3 regions of the Methylobacterium sp. Gmos1 genome follow, and region 2 is predicted to be linked to each of the others. Evidence: predicted binding sites of a transcription regulator. Region 2 holds the regulator's gene; each other region holds the start of a gene.
What was found. The regulator PhoB, encoded in region 2, activates phosphate uptake and scavenging genes when phosphate is short. The targets are predictions, from matches to a motif close to TGTCATNNANCTGTCAT.
Positions count from the first base shown of each region.

Region 1: ACS5PV_RS18090 (Orn/Lys/Arg family decarboxylase) is a predicted target of PhoB. The motif match lies at 4,761-4,777, and genes of this name have one in related genera.
Region 3: ACS5PV_RS04410 (UDP-2,3-diacylglucosamine diphosphatase) is a predicted target of PhoB. The motif match lies at 1,707-1,723, and genes of this name have one in related genera.

Region 1 covers NZ_JBSNCC010000009.1:8,374-18,557, reverse strand. The annotation lists gene ACS5PV_RS18120 (Crp/Fnr family transcriptional regulator) at 1-426, shown strand, start outside; gene ACS5PV_RS18115 (DUF6894 family protein) at 426-692, shown strand; gene ACS5PV_RS18110 (MucR family transcriptional regulator) at 819-1,337, opposite strand; gene ACS5PV_RS18105 (MBOAT family O-acyltransferase) at 1,700-3,070, shown strand; gene ACS5PV_RS18100 (hypothetical protein) at 3,057-4,055, shown strand; gene ACS5PV_RS18095 (SGNH/GDSL hydrolase family protein) at 4,052-4,666, shown strand; gene ACS5PV_RS18090 (Orn/Lys/Arg family decarboxylase) at 4,829-7,174, shown strand; gene ACS5PV_RS18085 (N-acetyltransferase family protein) at 7,174-7,779, shown strand; gene ACS5PV_RS18080 (oxalate decarboxylase family bicupin) at 7,898-9,130, opposite strand; gene ACS5PV_RS18075 (efflux RND transporter permease subunit) at 9,257-10,184, opposite strand, start outside.
Region 2 covers NZ_JBSNCC010000018.1:98,237-108,420, reverse strand. The annotation lists gene ACS5PV_RS26145 (response regulator) at 10-390, opposite strand; gene ACS5PV_RS26140 (DUF3572 domain-containing protein) at 526-813, shown strand; gene ACS5PV_RS26135 (DNA polymerase IV) at 810-2,135, shown strand; gene ACS5PV_RS26130 (cell envelope integrity EipB family protein) at 2,156-3,076, opposite strand; gene ACS5PV_RS26125 (GcrA family cell cycle regulator) at 3,627-4,142, shown strand; gene phoB (phosphate regulon transcriptional regulator PhoB) at 4,382-5,083, opposite strand; gene phoU (phosphate signaling complex protein PhoU) at 5,161-5,880, opposite strand; gene pstB (phosphate ABC transporter ATP-binding protein PstB) at 5,964-6,776, opposite strand; gene pstA (phosphate ABC transporter permease PstA) at 6,805-7,716, opposite strand; gene pstC (phosphate ABC transporter permease subunit PstC) at 7,744-8,718, opposite strand; gene pstS (phosphate ABC transporter substrate-binding protein PstS) at 8,904-9,941, opposite strand.
Region 3 covers NZ_JBSNCC010000002.1:271,807-281,990, reverse strand. The annotation lists gene thiE (thiamine phosphate synthase) at 1-389, opposite strand, end outside; gene ACS5PV_RS04415 (DMT family transporter) at 523-1,503, opposite strand; gene ACS5PV_RS04410 (UDP-2,3-diacylglucosamine diphosphatase) at 1,770-2,657, shown strand; gene ACS5PV_RS04405 (glycosyltransferase family 4 protein) at 2,654-3,754, shown strand; gene ACS5PV_RS04400 (DUF2442 domain-containing protein) at 4,132-4,563, opposite strand; gene ACS5PV_RS04395 (DUF4160 domain-containing protein) at 4,568-4,795, opposite strand; gene ACS5PV_RS04390 (DUF488 domain-containing protein) at 5,204-5,647, opposite strand; gene ACS5PV_RS04385 (glycoside hydrolase family 25 protein) at 5,850-6,710, shown strand; gene gcvP (aminomethyl-transferring glycine dehydrogenase) at 7,039-9,888, opposite strand; gene gcvH (glycine cleavage system protein GcvH) at 10,170-10,184, opposite strand, start outside.

The sequences.
Region 1 (10,184 bases), on a different contig from region 2:
TTCGTTCAGCTCTCCGGCGAGGCCTTGAGCATCGACCGCGAGGCCTTCTGCGCCGCGCTCGCCGAGAGCGCGGGCTTGCGCCGGCTCGTCCTGCGCTACGTCCACACCCTGATCGTCCAGATCACCCAGACCACCTACGCCCACGCGTCCTTGAGCCTCGAGAGCCGCCTCGCCCGCTGGCTCCTGATGTGCCACGACCGCACGGAGGGCGACGAACTGGTGCTCACGCACGACTTCCTGTCGATGATGCTCGGGGTGCAGCGGGCGGGGGTGACGCTGGCGATCCAGAACCTGGAGGGCGCCGGCCGTATCCGGGCCCGGCGCCGGCGCATCGAGGTGCTCGACCGCGGCAAGCTCCTGGCGCTGACGAACGGCAGCTACGGCACGCCGGAAGCCGAGTACGCCCGCCTGATCGAGGGCGCCTGATGCCACGCTACTTCTTCCATCTCCGGCACGGCCCCGGCCCCGAGGGCCTCGCGGTGGACCAAGAGGGCGACGCGCTGGCCGGCCCGGACGCGGCGCGCGCCCACGCGCTCGCGGTCGCCCGCGACCTGATCGCCCGGGCGCGGCTCGACGCGGTGCGGGACTGGTTCACCTGCACCTTCGAGGTGACGGACGAGGACGGTCGCCCGGTGATGCGCGTGGCGTTCTCCGACACGGTCACGGAGAAGGACGGCGACCAGGGCGATTGATCCTGGGGTCGAGCCGCCCCCGCGCGGGATCGTCGATCCCAAGGCCCTTCCCCAAAAGACCCCTCTCCCAGACGGGAGAGGGGCGACGCGCCCTACCCTGATTCGATCGTTCTGATCGAAGGCGGACTACGCGCTGCGCGCGCGGCCGCGCTTGGCGGTCTTCGCCTCGGCCGACTTCACCTCGGCGGCCGGCGCCTTCACGACCGCGTCGGAGGCGGCGCGCTTGGCGGCCGCCGCGACGTTGCGGCCGCGGCCGAGACCGATGCTCTTCGCCAGCTCGGAGCGCTGGGCGGCGTAGTTGGCGGCGACCATCGGATAGTCGTGCGGCAGGCCCCACTTGCGGCGGTACTCCTCGGGGGTGAGCCCGCGGGTCGACAGGTGGCGCTTGAGCGACTTGTACTGGCGGCCGTCCTCGAGGCTGATCAGGTAGTCCGGGGTCACCGTCTTCTTGATCGGCATCAGCGGAACCGGCTTCTCCACTTCCTTTGCGGCCGGCTGGCCGAGGCCGAGGAAGGCGGTGTGCACGGTGCCGATCAGGCCGGCCAGGTCGGCGGCCGGGACGGAGTTGTTGGCGACGTAGGCCGATACGACGTCGGCGGTGAGGGCGACGAAATCGACCTCCTGGACCAGATCTTCTTGTGACACGGACAATCATCCTAACTTACGCGCCCGCAACGCGGGCATAGCCGCGATATCGGGCAGCGCGGCGCGGTTTCAACCCATCCTCGTGCGTTGACCCCCGAATTTCCCACAGATGCTTTTGATAATCGGGCAGGCTTGCCGTCGCGCCACAGAGTCAGGACGGCCAGCGTGATTCACCCAAGCCTTGCGCATCCGGCAGGCTACTCGGACGCCTACTCTGCGACGAAGGTCGGAGAGGCGCTCGGCATGCGGCATGATGAGCAAAAAAGGCTCAAGCGACGGCGCCTCACCGACGCGAAACTTGACACCGCCCTTTTCCTGGCGCCGATTTTGCACTAACGCCGGGGCCCGACCGGCGAGCCCGCATGCCCTTCAACTCCCTGCCGTTCCTGCTGCTGTTCCTGCCGGTGGCGCTCGGGCTGCACGCACTCTGCGTCGCCCGCCGGCCGGGCTGGCGCGTCGCCTGGCTTGCCGGCCTCTCCTTCGCCTTCTACGGCTGGTGGGATTGGCGCTTCGTGCCGCTGCTCGCGGGCTCGATCGCCCTCAACTGGCTCGCCGGGGAGGCGTGGCGCCGCGGCCGGCGCGCCGACGTCCTCACCCTGGCGATCGTCCTCGATCTCGGGCTGCTCGGCGTCTTCAAGTATCTCGGCTTCTTCGCCGGGCTGGCGGATGCCGTCACCGGTGCGAGCGTACCGCTGGTCTCGCTGGCGCTGCCGCTCGGCATCTCGTTCTTCACCTTCCAGCACATCGCCTACCTGGTCGACCTGCGGCGCGGCAAGGCGGAGCCGATGGGGCTCGCGGAATACGCTGTCTACGTCGCGTTCTTCCCCCGGGTGATCGCCGGCCCCCTGGTGCGGCCGTCCGAGATCGTCGGCCAGCTGCGCGCGCCCGAGCCCGATTCCGCCGACCGGGCCGCCCGCGGCCTGATGCTGCTGACGGCAGGTCTCACGAAGAAGGTCTTTCTCGGCGACGGGCTCGGAACTTACGTCGATCCGATCTGGAGCGCGGCCGCCGCCGGCGGCCAGCTGGACTTCGCCGCTGCGATGCAGGCGACGATCGGCTACGCGCTCCAGCTCTACTTCGACTTCTCGGGCTACACCGACATGGCGCTCGGTCTCGCGCTGCTGTTCGGGATCGTGCTGCCGGAGAATTTTCGCGCGCCCTACCGGGCGGCCTCGATCCAGGATTTCTGGCGGCGCTGGCACATCACCCTGTCGCTGTTCCTGCGCGACTACCTCTACATCCCGTTCGGCGGCAGCCGGCACGGGCTGCCGCGCCAGCTCCTGGCGCTCTTCGCCACCATGGCGCTCGGCGGGCTGTGGCACGGGGCGGGGCTCACCTTCGTCGCCTGGGGTGCGGCGCACGGGATCGCGCTCGGCCTGCACGTGCTGTGGCGCCGCGCCGGCCTGCGGCTCCCGGAGGCGGCGGGATGGCTTGCCACCTTCGCCTTCGTCTGCCTCGCCTGGGTGCTGTTTCGCGCCCCCGACTTCGCCACCGCGCTCGCGGTCTATCGCGGGCTCCTCGGCCTCGGCACGGATGCGGGCGGCAGCACCGCATTCTGGCCGCTGGCCGCCGGCGCCGCGGCTCTGGCGGCTCTCGGCCCCACTGCCCGCGAGGCGGTGGAGCGGCTGATCCCGAAGCCTCTCGCGGCGGCCGCGACCGCCCTGCTCCTGGCGGCGATCCTGCTCCAGGTCGGCAACGACGCCAACCAGGCCTTCATCTATGCCCGCTTCTGAGGCCCCGTATCGCGAGACCGAGGCCCGCCGCTTCCTGGTTCTCACGGCGGCGTTCCTGGCCCTCCTCGTCGCCGGGGTCGCCGGGCGGGTGATCTGGTTCGACGCCTACTGGATCTTTCGCCAGGACCCGCCCTGGCGGGCCGCGACCGACGGCAACAGCCGCCTCCTCGACCGGCAGACCCGCCGGGCCAAGGTGCTCCAGGCGCTCACGCGCCCCTACGACCTCGCGCTGATCGGCTCCTCGACGGTCTATCACGGCCTCGATCCCGCCGACGTCACGAGCGTGCCGGCGGGGCGGGTATTCAATGCCGGGATCTCGGCGATCATCGCCACCGAGCTGCCGGTGATCGCCGCGGTGGTGGCCTCCCGCGCGCCGGCGCGGGCGACGCTCGGCCTCGACTACTACATGTTCTCGCGGCCCAGCGTGCCGGTCCATCTCGACGACGCGCTGGCGACCCCGAGCGGCCGGCTCTCCGCCCTGATGGGCAGCGTGCTCGGCCGCTACGCGCTCGCCGACAGCCGGCTCGCGGCGGTCGAGGGTGGCGACGATCCGGGCGCCTGGACCGAGGGAGGCTACCGCATCACCCCACCCCTGCCGGCGGCGCTGACGCTGGAGAACGACGCCACGCGCCGGCGCACCACCGCACCGTTCCGGCCTGAGACCCTGGCGGGCCTCGACCTCGCGCTGGAGCGGTTGTCGGGCACCGACCTGATGGTCTACCTCTCGCCGGTGAGCGACGCGCAGCGCCGGGTGCTCGCCGATCTCGGGCTCGCCGACGATTTCTCGCGCTGGCGCGAGGCGGTGATGGGTCTTTGCGCCGCCCGCGGGCGGCCGGTCCTCGACCTCACCGGCCTCGGTGATCCCTATCCGTTCGATCCCGCCGCCGGCTCGACCCCCGCCTGGCTCGACAACCTGCACTACACGCCGCTGATCGGCCGGCAGGTGCTGGAGCGGCTGGGCCTGCGGGGGACGGCGGGGCGGTGAGCGGCGCCCGCCCCCCTGCCCCACCTTTGAAACCCTCCGGCCTGCGCCGCCACCGCGCCCTCGTCGCCCGCCTCGCCGCCGGCCCGGCGCCCGACGCGGTGATCCTCGGCGATTCCCTCGCCGCCGGCTGGCCCGGGCCGGATCTCGACCGCGCGACCGGCCGGCCCACCCTCAATCTCGGCGTCCCCGGCGACCGGGTGCAGACGACCCGCTGGCGCCTCGCCGCGATGGCGGCTTTCGCCATCAGGCCACACCTCGCGATCGTGATGGTCGGCACCAACAGCTTCGCGGACGGCGACAACCCCGAGACCATCACCGCCGGCCTTGCCGCCCTGCTGGCGTCCCTGCGCGCCGCCTGGGCCCCACCGACGCTCGTGCTCGCGACCCTGCCGTGGCGCGCGAGCCCGCCCGGTCGCAGCGAGGCCGACCGTCTCGCGTTCAACACCGCCATCGCGGACCTCGCCCGAGCCGAGGCCCTGCTCCTCCTCGATTGCGACGCGGCGCTTGGTCCCGATCCCGCCACTGGCCTCGAGGCCGACCGGCTCCATCTCAACGCCCACGGCTACGCCGCGCTCGGTGCCGCCCTCGGATCCCTGCTGCGCACCGGCTGAGTGTCTCTCACGAAACTCCCGGTCACCGGCGTCGCGCGATGGGGCGGCGCCAGCGCAGCGGGAGTTTCGTGAGGTGCACGGAATCGCTCGCCGCCGTCATCGGATCGTCACGAGAGCGGCCGACACGCAGGCCATTCCCCGACAGGACAGGAGCCCCGCCCGATGGACTTCCACCGCCGCTTCACGGTGCTGATGTGCACGCCGGCCTTCGATCCGGACGACCTGGAGGGCGTGCGCGTCAACCAGATCGTTGCGGCGGTCGAGCATCGCGGCTTCGAGGTAGTGCGGGCCCGGCGGGTCGAGGACGCGGCGATCGCGGTGCAGACGGATGCGGCCGTCGGCTGCCTGGTGGTGGACTGGGGCAAGCGCGGCCTCGACGGCAAGGCGGCGGCGCTCATCGACATGATGCGCAAGCGCGGCCTCGAGATGCCGATCGTCATCATGGTCCGGCGCAAGCGCCTGGAAGACATCCCGGTCGAACTCCTCGACTTCATCGACGGCTACATCTTCCTCGCGGAGGAAACGCCCGAATTCATCGCCCGCGGCCTCGTCAGCCGGGTGACGCAGTACGCCGAGACCCTGAAGACCCCGTTCTTCGGCGCGCTGGTCGACTACGCCGAGAAGGGCAACCAGCTCTGGACCTGCCCGGGCCACAACGGCGGCATCTTCTACAACCGCTCGCCGATCGGCCGCATCTTCGTCGAGCACTTAGGCGAGGCGATCTTTCGCGACGACCTCGACAACTCGGTCCTCGACCTCGGCGACCTCCTGACCCACGAGGGTCCCGCGCTCAAGGCGCAGAAGGAGGCCGCCCAGATCTTCGGGGCGGAGAAGACCTACTTCGTGCTCAACGGCACCTCGGCCTCGAACAAGATCGTGCTGTCCTCGCTCGTCGCCGAGGACGACCTGGTGCTGTTCGACCGCAACAACCACAAGGCGGCGCATCACGGCGCGCTGTTCCTCGGCGGCGGCATCCCGATCTTCCTAGAGACCGACCGCAACGCCTACGGGCTGATCGGCCCGATCTTCCACGAGGCGCTGGACGAGGACAAGATCCGCCAGAAGATCCGCACCAACCCGCTGGTCAAGGACCGCGAGGCGTGGCGCCGCGAGCGCCCGTTCCGCGTCGCCGTCATCGAGCAGTGCACCTATGACGGCACGATCTACGACGCCCGCGAGATCGTCGCGAGAATCGGCCACCTCTGCGACTACATCCTGTTCGACGAGGCCTGGGCCGGCTTCATGAAGTTCCACCCGCTGTTCCAGGGCCGCTACGCCATGGGACTGACGGGACTGGACGAGACCTCGCCCGGCATCATCGCGACGCAATCGACCCACAAGCAGCTCGCGAGCTTCTCCCAAGCCTCGCAGATCCACACCAAGGACGGCCACATCCGCGGCCAGACCCGGCGTGTCGAGCACAGGCGCCTCAACGAGAGCTTCCTCGTCCACGCCTCGACCTCGCCGTTCTACCCCCTCTTCGCCTCCCTCGACGTCGGCGCCCAGATGATGAAGGGGCGCTCGGGCATGATCTTGTGGGACGACACGATCCGCCTCGGCATCGAGTGGCGCAAGAAGGTGCGGGCGATCCGCAAGGAGTTCGAGGAGAACGAGCGCGACCCCAAGCGCCGCTGGTTCTTCGACCCCTTCGTGCCCGACATGGCGACGGGCGCGGGCGGCGCCGAGGTGCCGTGGGAGAGCCTGCCGACCGACGAGCTCGCCTCCGACCCGCGCCACTGGGAGCTGAAGCCGGGGGCCGGCTGGCACGGCTTCACCCACGTCGCGTCGGGCTACGCCATTACCGACCCGAACAAGCTCACGGTGCTCACCCCCGGCTTCGACCGGCGTACGGGCGAATATGCCGAGCACGGCGTGCCGGCCCCGATCGTCGCCCAGTACCTGCGCGAGAACCGCATCGTCGCGGAGAAGAACGACCTCAACTCGCTGCTCTTCCTGCTGACGCCCGGCGTCGAATCGTCGAAGGCCGGCACGCTGATCTCGGGCCTCGTCGCCTTCAAGCGCCTGCACGACGACAACGTGCTGCTCGAGGAGGCGATGCCGGAATTCGTCCGGCGCCGGCCGCAGCGCTACGGCGGCGTGCGCCTGCGCGACCTCTGCGCCGATTACCACGACTTCCACCGGCGATCGGGCACGTCGGCCCTCCAGCGCAAGCAGTTCATGCCCGAGCACCTGCCCGAGATGGTGATGCCGCCGAAGGCCGCGGCGCAGATGCTGACGCGCAACAACGTCGACTTCGTGCCGATCGCCGAGGCCGAGGGGCGAATCGCCACGACGCTGATGCTGGTCTATCCGCCCGGCATCGGCACGGTGCTGCCGGGCGAGCGGTTGGATGAGCGGGCCAAGCCCATGCTCGACTACTTCAAGATGTTCGAGGCCGCCGCCAACCTGTTTCCGGGCTTCGAGGCCGAGATCCAGGGCGTCTACCGCCAGGTCGAGCCGGACGGGCGCATCCGCTTCTACACCTACGTGCTGCGGGAGGGCCGCTGATGGACACGGTCGCGGGCCAGCCCGGGATCGTGATCCGGCCGTCGACCGACGCGGACGTGGCGGCGATGATCGAGATCTACGAGCACCACATCCGCCACGGCGTCGGCGATACCGGCGACTTCGAGGAGGACCGGCTGGTGCCGGACGACCTCAAGCGCCGGCGCAAGAACATGCGCTCGAAGCGCCTGCCCCACCTCGTGGCCGAGCGTCACGGGGTGGTGGCGGGCTACGCCTACGCGGTGCCGTTCCGCAAGCGGCCGGCCTACCGCTACACCCTCAAGCACTCGATCTACGTCCATGCCGGCCACCTGCATGCCGGCATCGGCCGGCGCCTGCTGCCGGCGCTGATCGAGGCCTGCGCGGCGGGCGGCTACCGCCAGATGATCGGCTACATCGACGCCGAGAACGAGGCCAGCTTGCGCCTGCACGAGGCCTGCGGCTTCACGCGCGTCGGCCACCTGCCGGCCGTGGCCTACCGCCACGGCCGCTGGGCCGACAGCGTGATGGTGCAGTGCCCGCTCGGCACGGGGTCGTCGGACCAGCCCTCGACCTGGCGGCAGGAGGCGGTGGCGCAAGGTGCGAGGGCGCCGTTGCCGCTGGGGTGAAGGCGGAGTTGGTCTTGTGAGTTTCGCAAGCAGTCCGATGTAGAGCGCTTCCCCTCTCCCAGACGGGAGAGGGGATCCCGCGCTTTACTCCCACGGCGTCAGATGGGCCAAATTCACGCTACCCCGGCACCACCGGCGTCTTCCCTGCCGGCAGCCCGGCCAGCACCGACTCGTCGATGTTCAGGTGCGCCCGCACCAGCGCGTGCGGCGTCAGCTTCATCCACTGGTTCAGCGACACGTCGGCGTAGAGCGGGCTGCGGAATAGCTCCAGGAAGCGCAGCGGCGTCGACCCGGTATTCTCGATGTAATGCCCCATGGCGAAGGGCACGTAGCCGACGTCGCCGGCCTGGTAGTCGAAGGTGCGGGCCTTCGATTCCGAGCCGAACACCGTCATCCGGCCCTGGCCCGAGAGGTAGTACTGCCACTCGTCGCCGTTCGGGTGCCAGTGCAGCTCGCGCAGGCCGCCGGGCTCCAGCTCGACGAGGGCCGCCGCGATGGTCTTCGAGGCCGGAAAGACCTTCGAATCGGTGATGCGGACGCTGCCGCTCTTCGTCCGGATCGGGTCCTGCGCCAGCATCCGGTGGCTGAACGTGTCCGGCACCGGGCCGGCGCCGCCCATCCGGTCGCCGGCGAGCGGCCCGGGCATCGGCGCCGGGAAGATGTAGAGCTCCTTCTCGGGGATCCGGGCCAGGGCCTCCTCGGGCACCCCGAAGTTCTTCGCCAGGATGTCGCGCGGGGTGTGGGCGAGCCAGTCGGTGATGAGGAAGGTCGAATCCTCGGAGAAGTGCCCATCGTCGAAGACGAGCAGGAACTCGCAGCCGTCGACATCGCTCTCCAGCCCCTGGATCGAGTGCGGGATGCCCGACGGGAAGTACCAGAGATCACCCTCGCCGACGTCGTCGACGAAGGTGCGGCCCATCTGGTCGACGGCGGTGATGCGGGCGCGGCCCTTCAGCATGTAGGACCACTCGGCCTCCTTGTGCCAGTGCATCTCGCGGGCGACGCCGGCCTTGAGGCGCATGTTGACGCCCGCCATCGCGGTCGAGATCGGCAGCTCGCGCACCGTGGTCTGGCGCGCCCAGCCGCCCTCCTCCAGGCGCATGTGGCTGTCGGTGAACGACCATTTGAGGTTCGGCATCGTGCCGTGGTCGGTCTTCGGCGGGCGCGTGGTGAACGGCTCCTCGGCCTGGCGCGCCGGGTTCGTCGGGCCGATGATGTCCGCCCCGTCCTTGCCGCGGATCGGCGTCGGGCCCGACGGAGCCGGTCCTGACGGAGTCTGCGCGCTGGCGGCGGTGCCGACGAGGCCGGCGGCCGCGGCGGCCAGGGTATCGCGACGGGAGATGAGCGGCATGGGCGGTCTCCACCTTTAGGCGGGGACAAGCCCTCACGGCCCCGCATGGCGCCCGACAATGCTCCGCCCGGCGACGGGTTCCGCTCGGTCACCGACGCCGGATGACGCGGGACCGGCGGCCTCCCATCACTCCGCCGGCTGGTGGCGGCCTGCCTCCCCGTCCGGCCGGCTCGCCGGCAGGCGGCCGCGGCGCAGCGACAGCACGAGCCGCGTCGCCCCGGTCCCGAGGCGGTCCATGTAGAGGTAGAGCACCGGCGTGATGAACAGGGTGAGGAGCTGGGACACCAGAAGCCCGCCCACCACCGCGACGCCGAGGGGCTGGCGCAGTTCTGCGCTCGCCCCGTGGCCGATGGCGATCGGCAGGGTGCCCATCACGGCCGCCGCCGTCGTCATCATGATCGGGCGGAAGCGAAGCGCACAGGCCTCGCGGATCGCCGCCGCGGGCGTCCAGCCCTGCTCGCGCTGGAGCACCAGGGCGACGTCGATCATCATGATGGCGTTCTTCTTCACGATGCCGATCAGCATCAGCACGCCGATGATCGCGATCACCGAGAGGTCCATCCCGTAGAGCTGGAGTGCGCCCAGCGCCCCGATCGCCGCCGCCGGCAGGCCGGTGAGGATGGTGAGCGGGTGGATGAAGCTCTCGTAGAGGATGCCGAGCACGAGGTAGATGGTGATGACGGCCGCCGCCAGGAGCAGACCCTGGTTGGCCAGCGCGTCCTGGAACACCTGGGCGGTGCCGGCGAACGTCGTGGTGATGGTGCCCGGTACCCCGAGCGTGTCCTTGATCTCGGCGATGCGGTTGACCGCCTGGCCGAGCGCCACGCCGGGGGCGAGGTCGAACGAGATCGTCACCGCCGGCAGGAGGCCGAGCTGGTTGATCGAGAGCGGGCCCGGCACCCGCGTCACGCTCGCCACCGCCGAGAGCGGCACCAGCTTGCCACTGGCGGAGCGCAGGCGGATGTCGTCGAGCCGGTCGGCGGTCCAGTTCAGGCGCGGGTCGAACTCGGTGATGACCTGGTAGCTGTCGGCGGTGCCGTAGATGGTCGAGACC
Region 2 (10,184 bases):
CAGCTCTGCTCAGCTCTGGCGCTCGTCGCCGACATAGGTGCGGACCGTCGCGAGGAACTTCGCGACCGAGATGGGCTTCGACAGGTAGGCCTCGCAGCCCCCCTCGCGGATGCGCTCCTCGTCACCCTTCATGGCGAAGGCCGTGATGGCGATCACCGGGATGCTCTTGAGCTCATCGTCCTCCTTGAGCCATTTAGTGACCTCGAGGCCCGACACCTCGGGGAGCTGAATGTCCATCAGGATCAGGTCAGGCCGATGCCGGCGCGCCAGCTCGATCGCCTCGATCCCGTTGGCCGTCTTGAGGGTCGCGTAGCCGTGAGCCTCCAACAGGTCGTTGAAGAGCTTCATGTTCAGCTCGTTATCCTCGACGATGAGCACCGTCTTTGTCATGGCTCACTGTCTCCGGCGCTCCAGCGGGCCGCGTCACACCCCGGCTGCGACCGGAACCGCAACACTGTTAAGCGGCACATGTTGATGAAACGCAAATTCGATGGATTTGCCAGGGGGTCCGATCCCCGTGGCGGAGTGCTGAGCGAATCCGCCGCGGAGGCGCTGGGAGGCCGCGTCTTCGCCTACGTCACCGGCGAGCCCGGGCGACTGCTGCGCTTCATGGAGAGCTCCGGCCTGTCGCCGGATGCGCTGCGGCAGGCGGCCGACAGCCCCGATCTCGTCGCCGGCCTCCTCGACCACGTGGTGGCCGACGAGGAGCTGCTGCTCGCCTGCGCCACCGCCCTGGAGGTGCCGCCCGAGCGGATCACCCAGGCCTGGCGCCGCCTCGGACCGCCCGAGGATCCCGGCGAGTTCGGGGCGTGAGCGGAGGCGCGCTCTGCCGCGATTGCGGGGCGAGCTTGCCGGGCGACGCCCCGCGCTGCCGGGCCTGCGGCTCGCCGCGCCTTCTCGCCCATCCGGAGCGCGACACGCTCGCCATCGCGCATGTCGATTGCGACGCGTTCTACGCCGCGGTCGAGAAGCGCGACGACCCCTCGCTCCGCGACCGGCCGCTGATCATCGGCGGCGGTCGGCGCGGGGTGGTCTCGACCGCCTGCTACATCGCCCGCATCCGCGGCGTGCACTCGGCGATGCCGATGTTCCGCGCGCTCGAGGCCTGCCCGGACGCGGTGGTGCTGCGGCCCGACATGGAGAAATACGCCCGGGTCGGCCGGCAGGTGCGGGCGATGATGCAGGCGCTGACCCCGCTGGTCGAGCCGGTCTCGATCGACGAGGCCTTCCTCGATCTGTCGGGCACCGAGCGGCTGCACGGCGCCTCGCCCGCCGTGACGCTGGCGCGCTTCGCCCGCGCGGTGGAGGCGGAGATCGGCATCACCGTCTCGGTCGGGCTCGCGCCCAACAAGTTCCTGGCCAAGATCGCCTCGGATCTCGAGAAGCCGCGCGGCTTCTCGATCATCGGCCGGGCGGAGGCCCAAAGTTTCCTGGCGCCGCGGCCGGTGCGGATCCTGCCCGGCATCGGCCAGGCCGCGGCGGAGCGCCTGGCGGCGCTCGGCATCCAGCGCATCGGCGAGATCGGCCGGATCGCACCCGAGCGGCTGCATGCGAGCCTCGGGCGCGACGCCGCCCGCCTCCTGGCGCTCGCGCGCGGCGAGGACCGGCGCGTGGTGCAGCCGCGGCGGGAAGCGAAGAGCATCTCGGGCGAGACCACCTTCGCGGAGGACCTGCGCGCCTTCGAGGCCCTGCGGCCGGTGCTGTGGCGGCTGTGCGAGACGGTGGCGCGGCGCCTGAAGCGGGCCGAGCTCGCCGCCGGCAGCGTCACCCTGAAGCTGAAGGATCGGGATTTTCGCCTGCGCACCCGCACCCGCTCGGGGCTGGCGCCGACGCAGGTCGCCGAGCGGCTGTTTCGCCCGGCCGAGGCGCTGCTGCGCGACTCCTGCGACGGCACCGCCTACCGGCTGATCGGCGTCGGGGCCGGCGATCTCTGCGACGCGGCCCACGCCGACCGCGGCGACCTCGCCGACGTCTCGGCGGTGCGCGAGGCGAGCCGGGCGGCGGCGATCGACGCCCTGCGCGAGCGCTTCGGCGCGACCGCCGTGCAGCGCGGGCTCGGCTTCGCGCCGCAGGCCGGGGGGCCTCCCGGCAAGGACCATCGCGGCAAGGAGCCGCCGGAGCGGGAGCCGCGCTGACGGCGCCGGAGGTCGCCGCCCTACTTGCAGTCCTTGCTCTCCGGCATGAGGTCGATGCGCGACAGCTCGCCCTTGAGCGAGAACTCGCCGTAATCGAGGCGCAGCGCGCCGCTGACACCGTTCTCGTAGAGGTCGAAGGCGAGGACGTAGACCGGGGTCCGCTCCCCCTCCCCCGGCGAGAAGTAGCTCAGCGTCACCGGCCAGTGCGGCATCGCCGCCATCGCGCCCTCGCGCAACGGCGCCTCGACCGGAGCGGAGGCGGGCTTGAGCGCGTCGGGCTTGGGAGCATCGGCTCTCGGCGCATCGGGCGCGGCGGGCTTGGGTGCTTCGGGCCTGGGTGCCTCGGGCTTTGATGTCTCGGGCTTGGCCGCGACGCGCTGCGGACCAATCACCGCCAAGGTGTCGTAGACCTTGCGGCCGTCATCCGAGCCGTCGAACACCTTGACGGCGACAGTGGATTGCCCGGCCCGGGCAGCCTCGATCAGCCGCTTCATGTGGGCGGCCGGAAACAGCACCTCGCCCGGCACCGCCATCTCGCCGCGCTTGGGCTGCTTGAGGGTGACGTCGAGGCCCTTGTCGCCGCGCTCGGCATTGCCGTCGACCGGGGCCGCCGCCTTGCCGTTGAGGTCGGACTGGGTGCGGAAGCGGAAGCTGCGCCCGTCGCCGCTCTCGAACGTGGTGTTGCGCAGATCGGAGGTGCGGGTGCCGCTCTCCGAGCTCTCCAGCACCGTGACCTGCCGGTACTGCAGCGCGAAGCCCTTGCAGGCGTCGCCGGTGAAATCGAACACGATCCGGCCGCGGGCGCTCTCGACCGCGCGGGTGCCGGAACTGCCGGACAGGGACAGGTCGTAGACGGCGCGGTGGGGCGCGAGGTGCACGGCCTCCGCCGCCATCGCGGGCGACGAGAGCGCGAGCAGGACGCACGCGAGGAGTGATCGCATGAGGTCTCCCGGGGCGGCCGTCGGTGCTGGCGTCGGCCCTGTTGGTCGTTCCAAGATAGGCCCCGCCCCGGCCCCCGGCAACGTTCCGGGGCGCGGCGATCGCCGGCCGGCCGGCCCGGGCCGTGGCGCTGCGGCCACGCTTGTCGAAGACCGCACCGACGACCTCCGCGCGTCGGGAGCCGCGAGGACGGCGCAACCTGCGATCATGCGGTACCCCGGTATGCCGGTCTCTCCGGGGCGCCGTGGCAACCCATTGATGGGTAAGGGTAAGCCCGCGGCGCGCTCCGGTAGGGCCGCGCCTTGCCCGGCTCCGGCGGCGCGACCCGGCCGGGTCCCGGCCGCCGTGAGGCCGCGGGGAAAAACCGACTCGGCGGGGGGCGGACTCTTGCGCGGGTGTTAGCCCGTCCTGTAGGTTCACCCCCGTCGCCACCGCTCCAGGCGTGGCGGCGATCACCAGCAGGATCGGACGGATTCACCGCGCGGCCGAACGGCGTGCCGCTCGCGGCTGCGTGCCGATTCCATGGGTGATGTCGGGGGAGTGGAGGCGGCGATGATGGATGCGGGTCCGGGCTGGACGAAGGAACGCGTCGAGCTTCTCAAGCGGCTGTGGAGCGACGGCCGCAGCGCCAGCCAGATCGCCGCCGAGCTCGGTGGCGTCTCCCGCAACGCCGTCATCGGCAAGGTCCACCGCCTCGGCCTCGCCGGGCGCATCGTGAAGGCCAACGGCGCCGCGCCGTCCGGCCGCCGTCCCCGGGCCGAGGGCGAGTCCGCCGGCACGGCCGGCGAGACCCCATCGGTGCTCGCCCCGGCGCCGCCGGCGCTGGCCCTGTATCAGGCCACGCCGCCCGCTGTCGGAGACGCGCTGCCGGAGAGCGCCCGCGTCACCATCATGGAGCTGCGGGAATTCATGTGCCGCTGGCCGATGGGCGACCCGTCGACGCCCGATTTCCGCTTCTGCGGCGACCGCGCCATCACCGGCCTGCCCTACTGCACCCACCACAGCCGCCTAGCCTACCAGCCCGCCGCCGAGCGCAGGCGCGACCGCAAGGTCGTCGGGTTCCGCTAGGGGCCGCGTTCCACCGGAGGACACGGAGGCGGCGCCGCGCCGCTTCCGCCGCGATGCCTTCCAACGCGTCGACGATATCGCTCAAATCCTAACGAATCCTGTCCGGCGGCTCGCCCGGAAGGGATTCGGCGAGGCCGCGTCATCCCGGGTTCCGCTATCCCGGCCCCGGGATGACGCGGAGGTGGAGCAACCGATGGTCGAGCCGTCGAGATTGCTCCGTTCGTCTCGAAGGGGCAGCCTCACGGCTCCGGCGCGAACATCTCGTCGAAGGAGTAGCCGGAGCCGCGCACGGTGCGGATCGGGTCGCTGTCGCGGCCACGGTTGATCGCCTTGCGCAGGCGGCCTATATGCACGTCGACCGTGCGCTCGTCGATGTAGACGTCGTGGCCCCACACGCCATCGAGCAGTTGCTCGCGCGAGAAGACCCGGCCGGGGCTCTGCATCAGGAATTCGAGCAGCTTGAACTCGGTCGGGCCGAGATGCAGCTCGCGGCCGTCGCGGCGCACCCGGTGGCTGACCCGGTCGAGCTCGATGTCGCCGGCCACCAGCAGGTCGGCGACGTGGGCGGGCTTCGAGCGGCGCAGCAGCGCGCGCACCCGCGCCAGCAATTCGGGCACCGAGAACGGCTTGACGATGTAGTCGTCGGCGCCGGTGGCGAGCCCCCGCACCCGGTCGCCCTCCTCGCCCCGCGCCGTCAGCATGATGACCGGCAGCCGTTCGGTCTCGCGGCGGGCGCGGATGCGCCGGCACAGCTCGATCCCCGACAGGCCCGGCATCATCCAGTCGAGGAGGACGAGGTCGGGCACCTGCTCGCGCAGGCGGATATCCGCCTCGTCGCCGCGCGCGACGGCGTCGACCTCGAAGCCCTCGGCCTCGAGGTTGTAGCGCAGGAGGAGGGTGAGGGCTTCCTCGTCCTCGACGATCAGGATGCGGGTACTCATCGCGGATTACTTCGGGCGGCGGAGGATGGATGGCAGGAAAAGGCCCGCCGGACCGGAAGCCCGGCGGGCCTGCCGCCTCAGACCTCGGTCTGGTTGTCGAGGGTGGCGAAGCTCGACCGGTCGTTCTTCGGACGATCGGTCGGCAGGGTCTCGCCGGTGGCGAGGTAGTGGATGGTCTCGGCGATGTTGGTGGTGTGGTCGCCGATGCGCTCGACGTTCTTGGCGCAGAACAGGAGGTGCGTGCAGAACGTGATGTTGCGCGGATCCTCCATCATGTAGGTCAGGAGCTCGCGGAACAGCGAGGTGTAGAGCGCGTCGATGCCGCCGTCCCGGGCCCAGACGTCGAGGGCGACGACGGTGTCCTGGGTGGCGTAGGCGTCGAGCACGTCCTTGAGCTGGCCCTGGACCAGCTCGTTCATGTGCTCCACGCCGACGACGATCTTCTGGAGCTGGACCTGGTCGGCGATGGCCACGACGCGCTTGGCGACGTTCTTGGCCAGGTCCCCGATGCGCTCGAGGTCGCCCGAGACGCGGATCGCCGAGATCGTCTCGCGCAGGTCGACGGCGAGCGGCTGGCGCCGGGCGATGAGGAGGATGGCCTTCTCCTCGATCTCGCGCTGGAGCCCGTCGAGGCGCTGGTCGGCGGCGATCACCGCCTGGGCGAGGGCGGCGTCGCGGCGCAAGAGCGCCTGGCCGGAATCGGCCACCATCTTCTCGGCGATGCCGCCCATCTCCGAGATGCTGCGCCGGAGGTTCTGCAACTCCTGATCGTAGGAGGTGACGATGTGGCTCGACATGGATTGCGACTCCCCGCGATGAGGGTGGCGTGTGTGGCGCGCCGGCCCGGCAGGGCCGGGCCGGCGAAGCGAGTCGGTGAGCCTCAGCCGAACCGGCCGGTGATGTAGTCCTGGGTCTGGCGCTTCGACGGGTTCATGAACAGCCGGTTGGTCGGCCCGAACTCGACCAGCTCGCCGAGATACATGAAGGCGGTGAACTGCGAGATGCGCGCCGCCTGCTGCATGTTGTGGGTGACGATGGCGATGGTGAACTCACCGCGCAGCTGCTCGATCAGCTCCTCGATGCGGCCGGTCGAGATCGGGTCGAGGGCCGAGGTCGGCTCGTCGAACAGGATCACCTCCGGGCGCTGCGCCACCGTGCGGGCGATGCACAGGCGCTGCTGCTGGCCGCCGGACAGGCCCATGCCCGACTGCTTGAGCTTGTCCTTCACCTCGTCCCACAGGGCGCCCTTGCGCAGGGCCTCCTCGACGCGGTTGTCGAGGTCGGCCTTGCCGAGGCGCTCGTAGAGCCGGATGCCGAACGCGATGTTGTCGTAGATCGACATCGGGAACGGCGTCGGCTTCTGGAACACCATGCCGACCCGGGCGCGCAGCTCGTTAAGGTCGATCGACGGGTCCAGGATGTTGCGGCCGTCGAGCAGGATCTCGCCTTCCGCCCGCTGCTCGGGGTAGAGGCTGTAGATCCGGTTGAAGGTGCGCAGCAGGGTGGACTTGCCGCAGCCCGACGGGCCGATCAGCGCCGTGACCTGGCGGTCGAGGAAGTTGAGGTTGATGTTCTTCAACCCCTTGAAGTCGCCGTAGTAGAAGTTGAGGTCCTTCACGGCGAGGCGGATCGCGGCGGACTCGTCGGCCGTGCTCTGGCCCACGACCGGCACGGCGGTGGCGGTGGCGCTCATCGGGTGGTCTCCCAGCAGGGTTCTGCGGTCAGCGCCCCTTCGGGCCGCTCAGGACGAGGCGGGCCACGATCGACAGGCCCAGGATGGTGACGGTGATGAGGAGCGCGCCGGCCCAGGCCAGCTGGCGCCAGTTCTCGTAGGGCGACAGGGCGAACTGGTAGATCATCACCGGCAGGTTCGCGACGCCGCCCATCAGGTTCGAGTTGAACCAGGAATTGTTGTTGAGCGCGGTGAAGAGGAGCGGCGCGGTCTCGCCGGCGATGCGGGCGAGCGCGAGCAGCACGCCGGTGACGATGCCGGACTGCGCCGCCCGCCAGGTGACGCTGCGGATCACGATCGAGGTCGGCGCGCCGAGCGCCGCGCCGGCCTCGCGCAGGGTGCCGGGCACCAGCCGCAGCATGTCCTCGGTGGTGCGCACGATCACCGGGGTGGCGATGATGGCGAGCGCGACGCCCCCGGCCCAGCCCGAATACCCGCCCATCGGCCGCACCATCAGGGTGTAGACGAACAGGCCGATCAGGATCGAGGGGGCCGAAAGCAGGATGTCGTTGAGGAATCGGATCAGGTTGGCGAGGTGCGAGGTGCGGCCGTACTCGGCAAGGTAGGTGCCGGCGAGCACGCCGACGGGGGTGGCCACCACGATGCCGAGCGCCGTCATGACGAGGCTGCCGAGGATCGCGTTGGCGATGCCGCCGCCCTCGGAGCCGGGGCCGGGGGTGACCTGGGTGAACAGGGCCGGGGAGAAGCCGCGCACGCCCTCGATGACGAGCATCAGCAGGATCGAGCCGAGCACCACCGCGCCGAGCAAAGTGGCGGTGGTGCAGGCGGCGACCAGGATCCTGTCGGCCGAGCGCCGGCCGGCGCGGACCCGGCCCCATTCCGCGGGGGCTGAGCGGGCGGGGGTGGCCGGGCTTGCGACCGCGGCGGGGGAGGCGTTCATCGGGAGGCGTCCTGCGGGTGCGGAGGATCAGGCCACCTTCGCGCGGCGCACCAGCAGCCGGGCGATGATGAGCACGATGAAGGTGACGACGAACAGGATGCAGCCGAGCGCCATCAGCGAGTTGAGCTGGAGGCCGTCGGCCTCGTTGAACTCGTTGGCGATGCGCGAGGCGATGGTCGAGCCCGGATCGAAGATCGAGGCCGAGAGGCGGTTGGCGTTGCCGATCACGAAGGTGACCGCCATGGTCTCGCCGAGCGCGCGGCCGAGGCCCAGCATGATCGCCCCGATGATCGAGACCGAGGCCTGCGGGATCAGGACGTGGCGCACGACCTCCCAGGTGGTGCAGCCGATGCCGTAGGCGCTCTCGCGCAAGACGGTCGGGATCTGGTCGAGCATGTCGCGGGTGATCGAGGCGACGAACGGCACGATCATGATCGCCAGGATGATGCCGGCGGTGAGCACGCCGACGCCCGACGGCACCTGGGCGTAGAACAGGGTGCCGACGATCGGCATCCCCTCGACGACGTTCGAGACCGGGATCTGCACGAAGCGCGCGAAGAGCGGCGCGAACACGAACAGGCCCCACATGCCGTAGATGATGCTCGGCACGGCGGCGAGCAGCTCGATCGTCATCGCGACCGGGCGGCGGGCCCAGCCGGGGCAGAGCTGGGTCAGGTAGATCGCGATGCCGAGCGAGATCGGCACGCCGATGACGAGGGCGAGCAGCGCCGAGACCAGGGTGCCGATGATGGCGACGAGTGCGCCGTACTGCTCGCGCCCGACGTTCCAGGCGCTCGAGACGAGGAAGCCCGGGCCGAATTCCCGGAAGGCCGGCCAGCCGCCATAGGCGATCGAGGCCAGGATGCCGGCGAGCACCAGGAGCACCAGCAGCGCCGAGGCGAGGGCGGCGCCGCGGAAGAGGCGGTCGCCCACCGGGCTCGGGTTGCGGCGGGCCACGCTCGGCCTCGCCGCCAAAGCAACGTTCTCAGACAACGCGACCATCCGGGTTTCCCTTGGAGTGAGCGGGCTCTAGCGCGCTCGGCGGATCGAGGCGAGTCGGACGCGACAAAGGCGGCCGGCCGTCGGCGGGATCTCGGCATCGCTCAAGCGCCGCGCGGGCCCGGCGGGCGGGCCAGCGGAGGAAGGGAGGACGGGATCGTCCCGCCCTCCCCGACTGTCTCAGGGTCTCAGTTGCTCAGGACGGGCTTGCCGTCCTTCGTCACGGACTTCCACTCGTCCTCGACCTGGCTCACCACCTTGTCGGGCAGCGGCACGTAGTCGAGGTCGGAGGCCAGCTTGTCGCCGCTCTTGTAGGCCCAGCGGAAGAACTTCAGCACCTCGGCGGTGCGGGCGGCGTCGGCCGGGTTCTTGTGGACCAGGATGAAGGTCGCGGCGGTGATCGGCCAGGCCTTGGCGCCGGCCTGGTTCGTCAGCGAGATGCCGAAGCCCGGGGCGGACTTCCAGTCGGCGTTGGCGGCGGCGGCCTGGAACGCCTCGTCGCCCGGCATCGGGTACTGGCCGTCCTTGTTCTGGATCAGCGCGACCGGCAGGCTGTTCTGCTTGGCGTAGGCGTACTCGACGTAGCCGATGGCGTTCGGGACCTGCTTGACGACGGCGGTGACGCCCTCGTTGCCCTTGCCGCCCTGGCCGGCCGGCCAGCTCACCGTGGTCGAGGCGCCGAGCTCGGACTTCCAGGCCGGGGACACGTCGGACAGGTAGGTGGTGAAGATGTTGGTGGTGCCGGACGCGTCAGACCGGTAGACCGGGGTGATCGCGGCGTCGGGGAGCTTCACGCCCTCGTTGAGCTTGGCGATCTTCGGGTCCGACCACTTCTTGATCTTGCCCTGGTAGATCTCGGCCAGGACCTCGCCGGTCAGCTTGATCTCGCCGGGCTTGATGCCGGCGACGTTCACCACCGGGACGACGCCGCCCATCACGGTCGGGAACTGGACCAGGCCGTCCTTGGTCAGGGTCTCGCCCTTCAGGGGCGCGTCGGTGGCGCCGAAATCGACGGTCTTGGCCTGGATCTGCTTGATGCCGCCGCCCGAGCCGATCGACTGGTAGTTCAGGCCGTTGCCGGTCTCCTTGCGGTAGGCCTCGGCCCACTTCGAGTAGACCGGGAACGGGAAGGTGGCGCCGGCGCCGGTGATGTCGAGGGCCATCGCCGAGGTGGCGATCTGGGCGGTCGCGAGCCCGATGGCGAGCGCGTAGGAGAAGGGCTTCACTGGTATCTCTCCGTGTTCGGATCGGTCCGGCACGATGCGGGGACGCTGGCCCGCACCCTGCGCGTCGACGGCCGGTGAGGACGCGACCGGTTTCCCTGGTGCGCCGGATCGTGTCCCGTTCGTTGCCGGGGCGACCGCCGCGGTGCGAGGGATAAGCCCGGTGCGACGCCGGCCCTATGACGGTTGCATGACGTTCAGATGACAGGCGCGGTCCGGATGCGACGTTCCGGCCGTCTCATGCGT
Region 3 (10,184 bases), on a different contig from region 2:
AGCTCGTCGGCTTGTGCCGCGTTCTTGACGGTGAGCCCGACGATCGCCCCGCGGGGCAGGAGGCGCCGGGCGTCGGCCGGGTGCAGGTCTTCCTGGCCGAGATGCACGCCCTCGACCCCGGCGGCGAGCGCGAGGTCGACCCGGTCGTTCATCAGGAGCGGGACGCCGGTGCCCTGGAGCGCCGCGTGGATCCGGCGCAGGCGCGCCACGGTCTCGCGGGCGTTGGCGATCGTCTTCTCGCGGTACTGGAGCAGGGTGCAGCCCCCGGCTGCGGCCTGCGCCGCCATGCGGGCGAGGTGATCGGCATCGCCGCCGCAGACCCCGACATCGAGGAGGCCGTAGAGCCGCAGGTCCACCGGCACGGTCGCGTGCCCGCCATCGGTCGTCACGGGCGGGCTCCCGCGTCATGCGGGCGGGGGCGTGCGGGCATCGGGGCGCTTCCCTGCTGGGCCCGGGATCCCGGGCCGATCGTTCGGTCTCCCGGAGTAAGGGCGGGCACGCGCGGGCGTCAACGGCCCGTCGTCAGCCCGCCCGCGCCCCGCCGGCCGCCTCGCGCGCCCGCTCCACCACCAGGCGCCGCTCGCGCCAGACCACGAACACGCCGGCCGCCGCCACGATGCCGCCGCCGACCGCGATCGAGGCCGTGGGGAGCTGCCCGAACACGAACCAGCCGATCAGCACCGACCACAGCATCGTGGTGTACTCGAAGGGCGCGACCAGCGAGGCGTCGCCGTGGCGGTAGCTCTCGGTGAGCAGGATCTGGCCGATGCCGCCGAGCACGCCGACGACGACGAACAGCGCGAGGTCCGACCAGCCGGGCATCCGCCAGCCGAGCGCCACGGTCGAGAGGCCGAGCAGCGAGGTGAACAGGAAGAAGTACAGCACGATCGCGCCGGTGCGCTCGGTGCCGGTGAGCTTGCGCACCTGGATCGTCGCCGCCGCCGAGCAGCACGCGGCCAGGATCGCGAACAGCGCGCCCGTCGCGCCGCCGCCCGCAGCGCCGCCGAATTCGAGGTGCGGGGCGAGCGTGATCAGCACGCCGAGGAAGCCGACCGAGACGCCGGCCCAGCGATAGGCCTGGACCCGCTCGCGCAGCACGACCGCCGCCAGTACCACCACGAGGAGCGGCGAGGCGTAGCCGATCGCCACCGCGTCGGAGAGCGGCAGGAAGGACAGGCCGGCAAAGCCCGCGAACATGCCGCAGGCGCCGATGATGCTGCGCAGCACGTGGCCCTTGAGGTTCTTCGTCGCCACCGCCTCGCGCACGCTGCCCTGCCAGCGCAGCCACATCAGCAGCGGCGCGATGGCGATGAAGGAGCGGAAGAACACGATCTCGCCGGTGGGGAACCGGTCGGCCAGCGTCTTGACGCCGGCGGACATCAGCGTGAAGGCGAGCGCCGAGAGCACCTTGAGCCCGATGCCGAGATACGGCCGGGCGGCCGCGCGCCCCGACGCGCCAGATCCGGTGACCGACCGGCCGGGGACGACGAGGGGGGCTGCCATGGGCGGGGCGCTTTTCTTGGGTTCGGGGGAGTGGTCGCGGTCGCGCGGGACGCGACCGGGCGTCCGTCAGAACCACGAATCGACACGGCCGAGGTAGAGGCGGTCGCGGGCGGCTGACCTGCGCAATCGGCATGATCCAGTTTAAGCCTCCGCAAAGGAATTCGAGTCCCGGTCCCCGGCCCAGCTTCCGTGCCCGGTGCCCGCGTCATCAAAGTGATACGCGAATAGGGTTTGGCTGGCGCGAGACGCCGCCATGGAGATTGCACGTGTCCGAGGACGCCGACGCGCTGCGCGTGCGAACCCTGTTCCTCTCGGATATCCACCTGGGAACCAAGGGCTGCCAGGCCGAGCTGCTGCTCGACTTCCTGCGGGAAGTGGATGCCGACGAGATCTACCTCGTCGGCGACATCGTCGACGGCTGGAAGCTGCGCTCGGGCTGGTACTGGCCGCAATCGCACAACGACGTGGTGCAGAAGCTGCTGCGGAAGGTGCGCAAGGGCTCGCGCCTCGTCTACGTGCCGGGCAACCACGACGAGTTCCTGCGCGACTTCCTCGACATGCATTTCGGCGGCATCGAGGTCCAGGACCAGGTGCTGCACGAGGCGGCGGACGGCAAGCGCTACCTCGTCATCCACGGCGACCAGTTCGACCTCGTGGTGCGCCACGCCCGCTGGCTGGCCTTCCTCGGCGACGGCGCCTACTCGGCGGCGCTCTTCGTCAACACCCATCTCAACTGGGTGCGCCGGCGCCTCGGCCTGACCTACTGGTCTTTGTCGGCATGGGCCAAGCTGAAGGTGAAGAACGCCGTCAACTTCATCGGCCGCTTCGAGGAATTCTTGATCGCCGAGGCCCGCCGGGCCGAGGCCGACGGGGTGATCTGCGGCCACATCCACCACGCGGCGAGCCGCATGGTCGGCGACATGCACTACCTCAATACCGGCGACTGGGTCGAATCCTGCACCGCGGTGGTCGAGCATTACGACGGCACGATGGAGGTGATCCGCTTCGCCGAGTGGAAGCGAACTGAGGCCGGGACCCCGACGCCCCTGGCCGCGCGCAGCCGCCCGGCCGCCCCGGTCGAGGTCGTCGCCGATCTCGCGCCCGCCGCCCGCGCACCCCTGCCCCCGGTCGCGAACACCCGGGCGGTCGCGTGAGGCTCCTCGTCGCGACCGATGCCTGGCACCCCCAGGTCAACGGCGTCGTCCGCTCCCTCGAGCACATGGTCGCGGCGGGGCGCCGGCGCGGCCACGACCCGGTGATGCTGACGCCCCTCGACTTTTCCAGCGTGCCGCTGCCGGGCTACCCCGAGATCCGGCTGTCGCTCGTCACCGCCCGCGGCGTCGCCGCCCGCTTCCCCGCCCTGGCGCCGACGCACGTCCACATCGCCACCGAGGGGCCGATCGGGCTCGCCACCCGCCGGGTCTGCCTGGCGCAGGGGCGCCCGTTCACCACGAGCTACCACACCCGCTTCCCCGAATACCTCGCCGCCCGCCTACCGGTGCCGGAGCGCTGGAGCTACGCTTGGCTCCGACGCTTCCACTCCGCCGCGAGCGGCACGATGGTGAGCACGCCCTCGCTGGAGCGCGACCTCGCCGGGCGGGGCTTCACCCGGCTGATGCGCTGGAGCCGCGGCGTTGACACCGATCTCTTCCGCCCCCGCGACGGCGAGGCGCCGCCCGCCGCCCTCGCCGGGCTGCCGCGCCCGTTCTTCCTGTTCGTCGGGCGGCTCGCGGTGGAGAAGAACGTCGAGGCGTTCCTGCGCCTCGGCCTGCCCGGCACCAAGCTCGTCGTCGGCGACGGGCCGGACCGGGCGCGGCTCGCCGGCCTCGATCCCGGCGCGCGCTTCCTCGGTACCCTCACCGGCGAGGCCCTGGCCCGGGTCTATTCGGCTTCCGACGTCTTCGTCTTCCCGAGCCTCACCGACACCTTCGGCATCGTGCTCCTGGAGGCGCTGGCGAGCGGCCTTCCGGTGGCGGCCTATCCCGTCACCGGCCCGCTCGACGTGATCGGCGGCACCGGTGCGGGGATCCTCGACCACGATCTCGGCGCGGCGTGCCGCGCGGCGCTCGCGATCCCGCACGAGGCCTGCCGGGCGGAGGCCCTGCGCTACACCTGGGAGGCGAGCGCCGACCAGTTCTACGGCAACATCGAGGCCGCCCATGCCGAGGGGCTGCCGGCGCCGCAGCGGCGGCCGGGTTTGGTGCGGGCGCTGCCGGGCGAGGCGCATGTGCCGCGGGTGGGCGAGGGATAGGCGACGGGCACGCGGGCCGACGTCGCTCTCCGGCATTCTCAGGCTCGTCGTTCAAGATCGCCTGCTCTATGCTGATAGACACGCTCGAGCGGATCGGGTGGTACCCGTCTGCCAAGAAAGCGGGCGTGCCTGGCGGAGCAGCCCTGCTTGTGGAAGATCGCGTCTGAAATCTAATGCCGACGGTCGTTGAAAACGACCTTTGATTCCGTTCTCGAATATTCGAGATGGGTCGGCAGCCTCGTCGATCTCGGGCCTGTCCGAGATCGAAGTTGATGCGTCAGCATCTTAGGCCGTTGGTATAGGTAGAGCCGCCTCTTACAGTGCGGGAGTCCTGTCGGTAAGCGCGCCCGGGGGCGCAGCCAAACCGCTCGCCGGCGTCATGCGGCTTCTACCTCCTGATCCAAGCCGAGCGCCGCCAGCCGCACCGTCTTCGGCAGCAGGTGCGTCCCAGCCTCGTAGTAGCGCCACATGCGCGGGCTGACGCCGAGCGCCGCCGCAGCCTCGGCCTGGGACAGCTTCGGGACGCGCCCTTTCCGCCACGCCAGCAGCCACGCCGCGCCCTGCTCCAATGCCAGCCGCCAGAGCGTGTCGGCGCTGATTTCCATGTCGTCGGACCAATGAGCGTTCCACCCCCACTCACCAACCTCGACGGCCTGGAATGCCTCGGGATCGTCTCGAAGGGGGGCCAACACCTCGAATCGGCCGATATGCTCGCTCACGTCGATCGGGCTCTCGGCGCCGTTTTTCCAGGTGACGACCAGCGTCCGGCCGCGACTGGCCCGAACAGCTTTGATGCTCTGAGTTTCCATCGTCTTACCCCAGCTTGTTGAGCCGGCGCCATGCGGCCCACAGCATGTCGCGGTTCGCTTCGGCCCACGCCATCGCTTCGGCACCCTTGCGAGCATCGCCCGCGCGGATCGTTAGCGTCTCGATCTCGACCAGGGCCCGCCAGCCGCGCCCCTCGATGTGGAAGTGCGGCGGCAGGTGATCGTCGGCATAGATGGCGACCTTGCAGTTCGTGAAACGCTGGATGGTCGGCATCGCCTGTCCCGCCGATAAGGTAGATATAAGGCAATGGTTGCCTATAAAACTAGCGCAAAACGGCAACGATTGCCGTTCTTCTCCCGGGGTGTCACCAGCCGCCGTCCGCGATCCACCTCAATCTCTGTCGGCGGCGGTTATGGAGTCCGGGTTCCGCTGCGCGGCCCCGGGATGACAGGCAAATTTCCAAGATAGGTGGACAGGGCGAGTAACGTGCCATGGGAACACGACGAGGCAGCTGTCTGTAAGAACCTGCCTTCCATTCTCGACCTGGCTGACGCCCTCGGTCCATTCCGGGCTCTCGGAGCGGAGCCCGGATTGCCGCAGGCACGCCCCCGAACCGTGGATGGTGCAGGATCAAGCGCAGGCCATTCCGCCATCTTCTGAAACACCTGAACGTCTCCGCCTTCACGCGAACAGATCCACCACCTCGAACCCCCTCCCCGCCAGCCGCTCGCTCAGGACCCGCCGGTGGCAGCGCTCCGGGTCGCGCTCGAAGCACAGCAGGCAGGTCGGGCCGTCCGCGGCCAGAGCCGCAAGCTCGTCGAGGGCGGCCTCGCCGGCCGCCGTGTCCAGCACCTCGTCGCAGTAGATCCGCCGCATCAGCGCCGCGTCATGGGCGCGCGCCGCCTCGCGGCCGGCCTTCGGCGTGCCGAGGCTGCGCAGATGCGCGTAGCCGATCCCCGCATCGGCCAGTCCCGCGGCCAGCGCGCTCTTCGAGAAGCCGCGCTTGCGCGAGGCCGCCACCGCCCGCACGTCGGCGAGGGTCATGACCCCGGCATCGCGCAGGGCGGCGGCGAAGCGCTCGGTATCGGCGCCTTCGTACCCTATGGTAAACAGAACCTTGGCCATGGCGCGTCCCGGCAAACCTCAGATTCGACCGGGGCTTATGCCCGATGGACGAGGCGCGGGCGAGCCTCGTCCAGGGCTTACGTGGCTTTTGCGCCACGCGTTTCGGAATTCCGTTCAGATCCCGTCAAGCTTCCATTAACCCGCCCCACCGCATCGAATAGCCATAGTGTTCCGCGTGAAGTCAGGCCGCGCCCCGATGCCGATGGAGTCGACGATCCCCTCCGCCCCGTATTCCTCCGTGCTGTCGCGGGGAGTCCTGTGGGGCAAGCGTGCCCTCGCGGCGGCGAGCCTCGCCACGCTGGCGGCCTGCGCCGGTGGGGGCGCCGATTTCTACCCGACCAAGGGCGACGTGAAGCCCCATCCGGGGGTCGCCAAGGCGAAGAACCACCCGATCCAGGGCATCGACGTCTCGAAGTGGCAGGGGCCGATCGACTGGATGTCGGTCAAGGGCGCCGGCACCCAGTTCGCCTACATCAAGGCGACCGAGGGCGGCGACCACGTCGACGACCGCTTCCGCGAGAACTGGGATGGTGCCGGCCGCGCCGGTGTGCCGCGGGGCGCCTACCACTTCGTGTTCTGGTGCCGCTCGGCCAAGGACCAGATGGACTGGTTCAAGCGCAACGTCCCCAACGACCCGACCGCCCTGCCCCCGGTGCTCGACGTCGAGTGGAACGGCCACTCGCAGCTCTGCCCGAAGAAACTGCCGAAGGCCCAGGCCCTCGCGATGACCGAGTACATGCTGCGCGAGATGGAGGCCTACACGGGCAAGCGGCCGATCATCTACACCGACATCACGTTCCACAAGGACGTGCTGGAGGGCGAGCTGCCGGATTACCCGCATTGGGTCCGCTCCACCGCGGCCGAGCCGGAGCAGCGCTACGTCAACCGCGACTGGATGCTGTGGCAGTTCACCTCGACCGGCCGGGTGCCGGGCGTGCGCGGCGACGTCGACCGCAACGCCTTCTACGGCACCAAGGCCGAATGGGCCTCCTTCCTCGCCACCGATTGCGACCCGCGCCATCACCGCCGGCTCTCCGAGGCGGGCTTGTGCACCGACAAGTGACCGGACCGCACGGTTGAGAACGAGGAAGCCCGGTCCGCGACGCGCGGCCGGGCTTCCTGCTGTCGGTCTGGCGCATCGCACTGACGGAACCGACATCCACGCGGTCAGTCCGGGGCCGCGGAAGCGCAGCCCCGAGTGCCGCAGGCACATCCTGAACCATACGCGGTCTCGATCCGGGGCTCTCGCCGGCGACGAGCCCCGGGAGGATGATGGAGGGCTCTACGCCTCCGGCCCCGTCACGCAGGCCCTGCGCCTCGCGATGCCGGCTCGAGGCGATGACCGGACACGATCGGCCCGGTCATCGTTCCGGCATCGGCAGGCTCGGCCCTTACTCGGCCGCCTTCATGTAGCTCTCCACCGGCGGGCAGGCGCAGACGAGGTTGCGGTCGCCGTAGGCGTTGTCGACCCGGTTGACCGGCGGCCAGTACTTGTCGACCCGGAAGGCGCCGGCCGGGAAGCAGGCGGCCTCGCGGGAATAGGGCCGCTCCCACGGGCCGATCAGGTCCTCCACCGTGTGGGGGGCGTTCTTGAGCGGGTTGTCGGCCCGGTCCATCCGGCCCTCCTCGATCGCCCGGATCTCGTCCCGGATCGCCAGCATGGCGTCGCAGAAGCGGTCGATCTCGCCCTTGGTCTCGGACTCGGTCGGCTCGATCATCAGTGTGCCGGCCACCGGCCAGCTCATCGTCGGCGGGTGGAAGCCGCAATCGATCAGCCGCTTGGCGATGTCCTCGACGCTGACGCCGGCGCTCTTCATCAGCGGGCGGGCGTCGATGATGCACTCGTGCGCCACGCGCCCGTGGGTGCCGGTGTAGAGCACGTCGTAGGCGCCCGCGAGGCGCTTGGCGATGTAGTTGGCGTTGAGGATCGCGATGCGGGTCGCCTGCGTCAGCCCGCGCCCGCCCATCAGCAGGCAGTAGCTCCAGGAGATCGGTAGGATCGCCGCGGAGCCGTAGGGCGCGGCCGAGACCGAGAACTCGCGCCCGTCGGTCTCGACGTGGCCGGGCAGGAACGGGATCAGGTGCGCCTTGACGCCGATCGGCCCCATGCCGGGCCCGCCGCCGCCATGCGGGATGCAGAAGGTCTTGTGCAGGTTGATGTGGCTGACGTCGGCCCCGATGTCGCCGGGCCGGGCGAGGCCGACGAGCGCGTTGAGGTTGGCGCCGTCGAGATAGACCTGGCCGCCATGGGCGTGGGTGATGTCGCAGATCTCCCGCACCGCCTCCTCGAACACCCCGTGGGTGGACGGGTAGGTGATCATGCAGGCGGCGAGGTTGTCGCTGTGCTTCTCCGCCTTGGCGCGCAGATCGGCCACGTCGACGTTGCCGTTGCGGTCGGCGCCGACCACCACCACGGTCATGCCGCACATCTGCGCCGAGGCCGGGTTGGTGCCGTGGGCCGAGGACGGGATCAGGCAGACAGTGCGGTGCCCCTCCCCGCGCGACAGGTGGTATGCGCGGATCGCCAAGAGGCCCGCATACTCGCCCTGGGCGCCGGAATTCGGCTGCATCGAGATCGCCGCGTAGCCGGTGATGTCGGCGAGCTTCTGCGAGAGATCTTGGATCATCTCGGCGTAGCCCTCGGCCTGGTCCTTCGGCGCGAACGGGTGCAGCTCCGAGAATTCCGGCCACGAGATCGGCAGCATCTCGGCCGTGGCGTTGAGCTTCATCGTGCACGAGCCGAGCGGGATCATCGCCCGGTCGAGGGCGAGGTCGCGGTCGGCGAGGCGACGCATGTAGCGCGTCATCTCGCTCTCGGCCCGGTTCATGTGGAAGATCGGGTGGGTCAGGTACTCCGACGTCCGGATCAGGTCCGCCGGCAGGCGCGGCTCGGGCCAGGATTCGTCGTAGGCGAGGCTGTCGCCCCCGAAGGCGCGCCACACCGCCTCGATGATGTCGGGCCGCGTGCGCTCGTCGACCGTGATGCCGATCCGGTCGTTGCCCACTTTTCGCAGGTTGATCCCGTTGGCGACGGCGTTCTTCAGGATCACGCCCTGGAACGGCCCGACCGTGACGGTGATCGTGTCGAAGAAGGCGTCCGGGTGGGTCTCGAAGCCGAGCTGGTTCAGGCCGGCGGCGAGCCGCGTCGCGTCGCGGTGGATGCGCATCGCGATCGCCTTGAGCCCGCGCGGCCCGTGGAACACCGCGTACATCGAGGCGATGACCGCCAGCAGCACCTGGCTGGTGCAGATGTTCGAGGTCGCCTTCTCGCGCCGGATGTGCTGCTCGCGGGTCTGGAGCGAGAGCCGGTAGGCGCGGTTGCCGCGGGAATCGACCGAGACGCCGACGATGCGCCCGGGCAGCGAGCGCTTGTGGGCGTCGCGGGTCGCCATGTAGGCGGCGTGCGGGCCGCCGTAGCCCATCGGCACGCCGAAGCGCTGCATCGAGCCGACCGCGATGTCGGCCCCCATCTCGCCCGGGGGCTTCAACACCGTCAGCGACAGCGGATCGGCCGCCACCACGGCGATGGCGCCGGCCTCATGGAGCTTGGTGATGACGTCGGTGAAGTCGTGGGCCGCGCCCTCGACGCCCGGATACTGGAAGATCGCGCCGAAGACCGCGTTGGGATCGAGGTCGGTGAAGGGATCGCCGACGACGATCCGCCAGCCGAACGGCTCGGCCCGGGTCTTCAGCACCGCGATGGTCTGCGGCAGGCACTGCGCGTCGACGAAGAACGTGTCGGGCTTGGCGGTCGCGATGCGGCGCGCCATGCCCATCGCCTCGGCGGCGGCGGTCGCCTCGTCGAGGAGCGAGGCGTTGGCGATGTCGAGCCCGGTCAGGTCGCTGACGCAGGTCTGGAAGTTGAGCAGCGCCTCGAGCCGGCCCTGGCTGATCTCGGGCTGGTAGGGCGAGTAGGCCGTGTACCAGGCCGGGTTCTCGAAGATGTTGCGCTGGATCGCCGGCGGCATCGTGGTGCCGTGGTAGCCCTGGCCGATCAGCGAGGTCAGCAGCTTGTTCTTGTTGGCCGTCGCCCGCAGGCGCTCGATCGCCCGGCGCTCCGACAGGGCGGCGCCGAACTCGGTCGCCTCCTTCTGGCGGATCCCCGCCGGCAGGGTCTCGTCGATCAGGGCGTCGAGGCTGTCAGAACCGACCACCTCCAGCATGCGGGCGATCTCGTCCACCGACGGGCCGATATGGCGGCGGTTGGCGAAGTCGTAGGGATCGTACTTGTCCATCGGCATGGAGGGGGTGCCCTGGTCGGAGCCGTGCGGTGCGGCTTGAAAGGTGGAGCGCTTCTCCCCTCTCCAGGCGATGCCGGGCTTGCCCGGTATCGCTGCAAGGTGTGGGAGAGGGGCCGGGGGTGAGGGTGATACGCTTCAGTGCGAAACGCTGAGCGTCGTGCTGGCAGCGGGACCGTTCAGGCAAATCCTGAAGCGCGCCACCCTCACCCCTACCCCTCTCCTACACGGGAGAGGGGATCCCGCGCTTGACTGGTCTCGAAACAGATCAGGCTGACATCATGTCAGCCCACGAAGGC